DNA from 3 places in the Streptomyces sp. NPDC026301 genome. Region 3 is predicted to be linked to each of the others. Evidence: riboswitches for the same ligand, from Rfam matches in the RefSeq annotation. Region 3 holds a riboswitch; each other region holds the start of a gene.

Region 1 (2,254 bases), on a different contig from region 3:
GGTGTTGCCGACGTCCGGCTGCGCCTCGGCGCCGGGCATCGCGGACATCAGGTGGTGGCCGTGCGCGTCCAGGACGGAGACGAGGTGGGCCGCGCCGTCGGCGGCGGCCGCGTGCGGGTCCTTCGCGGCGTCCTCGCAGGACGCCGGCTTCGCGGCGTCCGCACCCGGCTCGACGACGAAGCCCTTCCCCAGCGCCCCCAGTACCGCGGCGGCCGTCGCGTCCTCATTGGCGGCGAGCTTCCCGTCCTTGGCCTGGAAGGCGAACGCGCCGCGGTCCTTCTTCTTCGCGTCGCAGCCGAGCCGGAAGGCGAGCAGCCCGTCGTACGGCGACGTGCCGCCCTTCTTGGCCGTCACCGACTCGGGCTTCGTGCCCGTGGCGGCCAGCGCGCCGATCACCACCGAAGTGGAGTTGGCGTCGCTCGGGGCGCCGGCGGCCGAGCCCCAGCCGCCGTCGTCGTTCTGGGCGGACTTCAGCCAGGAGACGCCCTTGCGCACCGCGTCCGCATGCCCGCCGACCGCGGCCAGCGCCTGCACGGCGGCGGCCGTCTGGTTGGTGTCCCGCATCGTCTTCGCGTCGCAGCCCTGCTTCGGGTCGGCGCGGTACGCGGTGAACGCGCCGTCGGCGCACTGCTGCCCGGCGAGCCAGTCCACCGCCGAGTCCGCCGGGCGCACGCCCGCGGTGTCCTGCGCCAGCAGCGCCAGCGACTGCCGCCAGACGCCGTCGTACTTCGGGTCCGTGCTGCCGTACAGGCCCTTCGGGAGCTTGGGGGACGCGGCGGGCGCGGGGTCGGCGGCGAACGCGGCGGGGGCAGCGGCCGCGCACAGCACGGCGGCGGCCAGGGCCGCGGCGCAGCGGCGCGCCGGGGCGGCGAGGGAGCGGGCCGTGATGGCCATGGGGTCGGTGCCTCTCGGTCGGTTCGCGGGGTGCGCGAGGTGGGAGGTCACGCAGCCGTACTCCGCCGCACCACGTCGCGCGCGGCGCGCGGGCGCGGTGGCACCGGGCTCAGCTCCGTATACCTCGACGGTGCCGCGCGCCGGACGGCCGATGAAGGGCGGCCGTACGGTACGCGGGAGCCTTGGGCGTGCCCCGCCGGGCGTTCCGGCTCGCTCCGGCGCACGGATGCGCGCCAGGGCTCACGGCTGCGGGTCAGCGCCGGTTTTCCACCGGCTTCCCCCGGTCGGGCACGAATGAACTTGTCCGGACCACTTTAACCGGCGGGTAGCGGCCGGTCTCCGGCACGTGCAGAAGGGCTGCGTGGCCGCCCGGGCCCACCGCCTCCGGCAGCCGCGTGCCTCACACCGCCCGGTACGTCACCGGTTCCGAGCCCGGCACCGGCTCGGCCAGCCCCGCCTTCACCAGGCGCCGCAGGTGCGCCTCGGCCTCGGAGACGGCGATGGTGCGCGAGCCGTACGGGATCTCCTCCCACGGGCGGTTCCACGTCATGGTCTCGGCGAGCTGCCAGGGCGTGAGCGGGGCGGCGAGCAGGGCGCGCAGGCCGCCGAGCCGTTCCTCGTGGTGCGCGACGAGCTCCGCCGCCCGCTCGGCGGCGCCGGTGAAGGCGTGCTGGTGGGCCGGGAGGACCTCGGCGACGCCGAGCCGCGCGATCCGCTCCAGGGAGTCCAGATAGTCGCCGAGGGGATCGGTGACCGTCGCGTCGTCCGGGTCCTCGTACAGGCCGACGTGCGGCGTGATGCCCGGCAGCAGGTGGTCGCCGGAGAAGAGCCGGCCGTGCCCGGGGCGCGCCGCCGGGTGCGCCTCCTCCAGGTGGAGGCAGACGTGGCCCGGTGTGTGGCCCGGCGTCCAGACCGCGCGCAGCCGCCGCCCCGCGAGGTCCAGCAGCTCGCCGGGGACGATCTCGCGGTCCGGGAGCGCGGGACGCTGGTCCGGGAGCCCGCGCGTGCGCCCCTCGGCGCGGGCCGCGTAGAGCGGCGCGAGGTGGTCCTCGGGCGCGCCAGCCGAGGCCAGTTTCGCGATGACGTACGTCAGCCACGTGCCCGGCTCGGCCTCACGGGTGCGGCGGACGACCTCCGTGTCGGCCGCGTGCATCGCGATCCACGCGCCGGACGCCTCCCTGACCCGCGCCGACAGACCGTGGTGATCCGGGTGGTGGTGAGTGACCAGGACGCCGTGCAGATCGGCCACGTCGGTGCCGCAGGCGGTGAGCCCGGCGGCGAGGGCGTCCCAGGAGTCCGGGTCGTCCCAGCCGGTGTCGATCAGCACCGGGCCGCGGTCCGTCTCCAGTACATGGACGAG
Region 2 (2,254 bases), on a different contig from region 3:
CGCCGGTGACAAGGGCGTCCAGGTGGACCTGCCGCCGGCCACGGCGGGCGCCGCCCACTAGGTCGTGACCGCAGAGTCCCGCCTGAGCTCATGACGGCCGACGGGCCGCCGGTGGAAACCGGCGGCCCGTTGTCGTACCCCCGGTGCACACTGAGCGCATGGATCCCATGGACATCGTGGTCAGGCGGATACGTACGGAGGAGCACGCGTGGCTGGGCGAGATCACGGCCCAGGCGTATCTCGGTGACGGGCTGCTCGACTTCGGGGAGGACGACGGCTATCTGCCCCTGCTGCGGGACGTGGCGCGGCGGGCCGCCGAGGCGGAGGTGCTGGTGGCCGTGGCGGACGGCGAGGTGCTGGGCGGGGTGACGTTCGTGCCGGCGGGCGGTCCGTGGGCGGACATCGCGCGGCCGGGCGAGGCGGAGTTCCGGATGCTGGCGGTCGCGAAGGAGGCACGCGGCAGAGGCGCGGGCGAGGCGCTGGTGCGCGCGTGTCTGGAACGTGCGCGGGAGACCGAGGGCTGCGCACGTCTCGTGCTGTCCTCCCAGCGCTCGATGCTCAGCGCGCACCGCATCTACCGTCGCCTGGGGTTCACGCGGACCCCGGACCGCGACTGGCATCCGATACCGGACGCCGGCCCGCTGCTGACGTTCGCCCGGGAGCTGACGCCTTCGCAGGGGTGACCATCCGTGCGTACGGCTGCACGGACAGCAGCGTCGCGACACAAGATATGGGAACGCTCGCGCGGGGCGACACAAGATGTATGCTCGTGCTCGCTGTCGCCGCAGGGGAATCCGGTGCGAATCCGGAACTGTCCCGCAACGGTGTGCTGAGTGGGCATTTGTGCCGCGCTCGCCGAGTCCGAGGACCTGCCGACGGTACGTCCGTATCCGTTCCGGTGCGGGCGTCGAGACGTCCGGGCTCCGTGGGATGGGCCGGTGGACGCTGCGTGGTGTGCCCGCGTGCCCGGCAGGGCTCCGGCGCGGCTGCCCGTACGCCTCCGACCGCCCTCCCCCGGCCCCAGCCGAGTGAGGAGAGCACAAGGTGACCATCGCGCCAGCGGAGTCAGCACAAGAGGCGCAGGCGGCACAGGAGAAGCGGGCGGCACAGGAGGCGCGGGCGACGACCGCGCGGCCCGACGACGGCCCCGGTACGGCCCTGCTGCGCACCCTGACCGACCTCACCGCCGACCTGCCGGCCACCGACCCGGGCAAGGTCGCCGCGGCCGCGCTGCGCGGCCGGCACGCCGGCTCGGACGCGGCGGAGCTGCGCGAGCTGGCGATGGAGGCCGCGGCCGGGCTGATCGGCGATGAGCCGCAGTACTCCAAGCTGGCCGCCCGGCTGCTGACCGCCGCGGTCGCCGAGGAGGCCGCGAGCCAGGGCGCGACGGGCTTCGCCGCCTCGGTCGCCACGGGGCACCGCGAGGGTCTGATCGCCGACGGCACGGCGGAGTTCGTCCGGACGCACGCCGCCACGCTGGACGCGCTGGTCGAGGCGGCCCTCCAGGACGGCGCCGACGACCGCTTCGGCTACTTCGGCCTGCGCACGGTCTACTCCCGCTACCTCCTCCGGCACCCGATCACCCGCAAGGTCATCGAGACCCCGCAGCACTTCCTGCTGCGCGTGGCCTGCGGCCTGGCCGAGGACCACTCGGACCGCGCCGTCCAGGACGTCGCCGCGCTGTACGCGCTGACCAGCACGCTCTCCTACCTGCCCTCCTCCCCCACGCTCTTCAACTCCGGCACCCGCCACCCGCAGATGTCCTCCTGCTATCTGCTGGACTCGCCGCTGGACGAGCTGGACTCGATCTACGACCGCTACCACCAGGTCGCGCGCCTCTCGAAGCACGCGGGCGGCATCGGCCTCTCGTACTCCCGGGTGCGCGCCCGCGGTTCGCTGATCCGCGGCACCAACGGGCACTCCAACGGCATCGTGCCGTTCCTGCGGACCCTCGACGCGAGTGTCGCCGCGGTGAACCAGGGCGGCCGCCGCAAGGGCGCCGCCTGCGTGTATCTGGAGACCTGGCACGCGGACATCGAGGAGTTCCTGGAGCTGCGCGACAACACCGGTGAGGAGGCGCGGCGTACGCACAACCTGAACATCGCGCACTGGATCCCGGACGAGTTCATGCGCCGGGTCGAGGCGGACCAGGACTGGTCGCTGTTCTCGCCGGCGGACGCGCCGGAGCTGGTGGACCTGTGGGGCGCGGAGTTCGACGCCGCGTACCGGCAGGCGGAGGCCGACGGAAAAGCGA
Region 3 (2,254 bases):
GGGGTAGGGCTGGGAGCGCCGGCAGTCGGCGGCGGTGACGGCCGCGGCGCGGGCGCGCACGGCGGGGTCGTGGGTGAGCGCGGCGCCGGTACGGGAGGCGAGGTCGGCGCGGTTGGCGGCCAGTTCGGCGGCGATGATGCCGGTGCCGTGCGTCAGCCCGCGGGCCAGGGTGACCAGCTCGGCGGTCTTCTGCCGGGCGAAGGCGAGCCAGCGGGCGATCTGCGGGTCGATGTCGCGCTCGGCGGCCGCGTCCAGCGGGACGTGCAGCAGCGAGCAGGAGGCCGCCACGTCCACCCGGTCGGCGAGGCCCAGCAGGGTGCCGAGGGTGGCGAGTGACTTCCCGTGGTCGTCGATCCACACGTTGCGGCCGTTGACGACGCCCGCGATCAGCCGCTTGCCGGGCAGGCCGCCGGCCGCCGCCAGGTCGTCCAGATTGCCGGCCGCGGCCTCGGTGAAGTCCAGCGCCAGCCCCTCGACGGGGGCCTTGGCCAGTACCGGCAGGGCCTCGCCGAGACGTCCGAAGTAGGTCGCGACCAGGAGCTGCGGGCGGTCGGTGAGGGCGCCGAGGTCGCGGTAGGCGCGGGCCGCGGCGTTCAGTTCGGCCGGGGTGCGGTCCTGCACGAGCGCCGGTTCGTCCAGCTGGACCCACTCGGCACCGGCGGCGCGCAGGTCGGCGAGGACCTCGGCGTAGACGGGCAGCAGCCGGTCGAGCAGGGTCAGCGGCTCGAAGCCGGGGTCCACGCCGGGGGCCGGCTTGGCGAGCAGGAGATAGGTGACCGGGCCGACCAGGACGGGGCGTGCGGTGTGGCCGAGCGCGCGGGCCTCGCTCAGCTCCGCGACCTGCTTGCGGGAGTCGGCGGCGAAGACGGTGTCGGGGCCCAGCTCCGGCACCAGGTAGTGGTAGTTGGTGTCGAACCACTTGGTCATCTCCAGCGGCGCCGCGTCCTGCGTGCCGCGGGCCATGGCGAAGTACCCGTCCAGGGCGTCCGTTTCGACGGCGGCGCGGTGCCGGCGGGGGATCGCGCCGACCATGACGCTGGTGTCCAGCACGTGGTCGTAGTACGAGAAGTCGCCGGTCGGTACCTCGTGCAGGCCCGCCTCGGCCAGCTGCCCCCAGACGGAGCGGCGCAGTCCCGCGGCGGTCTCCCGGAGCGCGTCGGCGGTGACGCGGCCCTTCCAGTACCCCTCGACCGCCTTCTTCAGTTCCCGGTCCGGCCCCTGCCGGGGATAGCCGTACACGGTGGCCCGTACGGCCGTGGCGGTGTTCTTGCTGGTCACGTTGCTCTCCTTCGCGAGCGTGTCTCCGAGCGCCCGGCGACGGGCGAGAGCGCGAAGGGAGTGCACAGCGGACGGGACGCCACGCACTCGTGTGCCGCGTCCCTGCTGTACGCCGACCCGCCCTCGAGGTCACCGGAAGGACCGCACACGACGGGGGCCGCGTGCGGGCAACGGGCAGGTCTTCGGACTCACGAGCACGTCCACCCGAAGGTAGACACCTACTGGCCGTCGCTTCCCGGACCCGGTCGGATCCAGTGCGTATGACGGCGGTCGTTCCCGCTCACCGCTGCGGGGCAGTCCCGGATTCCCACCGGGTTCCCTCTTACGACGCGCCTGCCTGGCGGACAGGGCGAACCAGCTGCAGCGATCAGGTTATGCCCTGTCGCCGTCCACGTGCCATCCCCCGCTGTGTGCGTACGCCGTGCCGAGTGTCGTCGGGCAGCCCCGCGCGGAACAGGTCGGGGGTATCGGGCCGACTGTCCGACAAGCTGACCTGACGTGTCGTCAGGCAGAGTGCCGAGATGTGCCGCACGCGCCCCTTATCGTGCGCTTATGAGTCAAATGCCTGATTCCGCCCGTGACCGGATCGCCATCATCGGCATCGGCTGCCGCCTGCCCGGCCACGCCAACGACCACCGGGCGTTCTGGCGGAACCTGGCCGAGGGCCGGGACTGCATCGTCCCGACCCCGGCCGACCGGTACGACGTCACCACCCTGGGCAGCCGGGACCGGGCCAAGCCCGGGCGGCTGGTCGGCGGCCGCGGCGGGTACATCGACGGCTTCGACGAATTCGACCCGGCGTTCTTCGGCATCAGCCCGCGCGAGGCCGCCCACCTCGACCCGCAGCAGCGCAAGCTCCTGGAGGTCTCCTGGGAGGCCCTGGAGGACGGCGGCCAGCGCCCGGCCGGCCTGGCGGGCCGCGACATCGGCGTGTTCATCGGCGCGTTCACGCTGGACTACAAGATCCTGCACTTCG

The links. A riboswitch is a leader RNA that binds a small molecule or an ion and turns the genes downstream of it on or off. The one in region 3 is predicted to bind cobalamin.
Region 1: linked by a shared signal. The riboswitch ahead of ACZ4MH_RS05870 (prenyltransferase/squalene oxidase repeat-containing protein) and the one ahead of metE (5-methyltetrahydropteroyltriglutamate--homocysteine S-methyltransferase) in region 3 are both predicted to bind cobalamin.
Region 2: linked by a shared signal. The riboswitch ahead of ACZ4MH_RS17890 (ribonucleoside-diphosphate reductase subunit alpha) and the one ahead of metE (5-methyltetrahydropteroyltriglutamate--homocysteine S-methyltransferase) in region 3 are both predicted to bind cobalamin.

What each region holds. Positions count from the first base shown of each region.
Region 1 is NZ_JBVHPN010000003.1:8,968-11,221, forward strand. It holds gene ACZ4MH_RS05870 (prenyltransferase/squalene oxidase repeat-containing protein) at 1-894, opposite strand, end outside; cobalamin riboswitch at 1,073-1,212, opposite strand; gene ACZ4MH_RS05875 (MBL fold metallo-hydrolase) at 1,295-2,254, opposite strand, start outside.
Region 2 is NZ_JBVHPN010000009.1:165,282-167,535, reverse strand. It holds gene mctP (monocarboxylate uptake permease MctP) at 1-61, shown strand, start outside; gene ACZ4MH_RS17895 (GNAT family N-acetyltransferase) at 168-683, shown strand; cobalamin riboswitch at 760-891, shown strand; gene ACZ4MH_RS17890 (ribonucleoside-diphosphate reductase subunit alpha) at 1,045-2,254, shown strand, end outside.
Region 3 is NZ_JBVHPN010000004.1:403,721-405,974, forward strand. It holds gene metE (5-methyltetrahydropteroyltriglutamate--homocysteine S-methyltransferase) at 1-1,278, opposite strand, end outside; cobalamin riboswitch at 1,435-1,652, opposite strand; gene ACZ4MH_RS09660 (amino acid adenylation domain-containing protein) at 1,831-2,254, shown strand, end outside.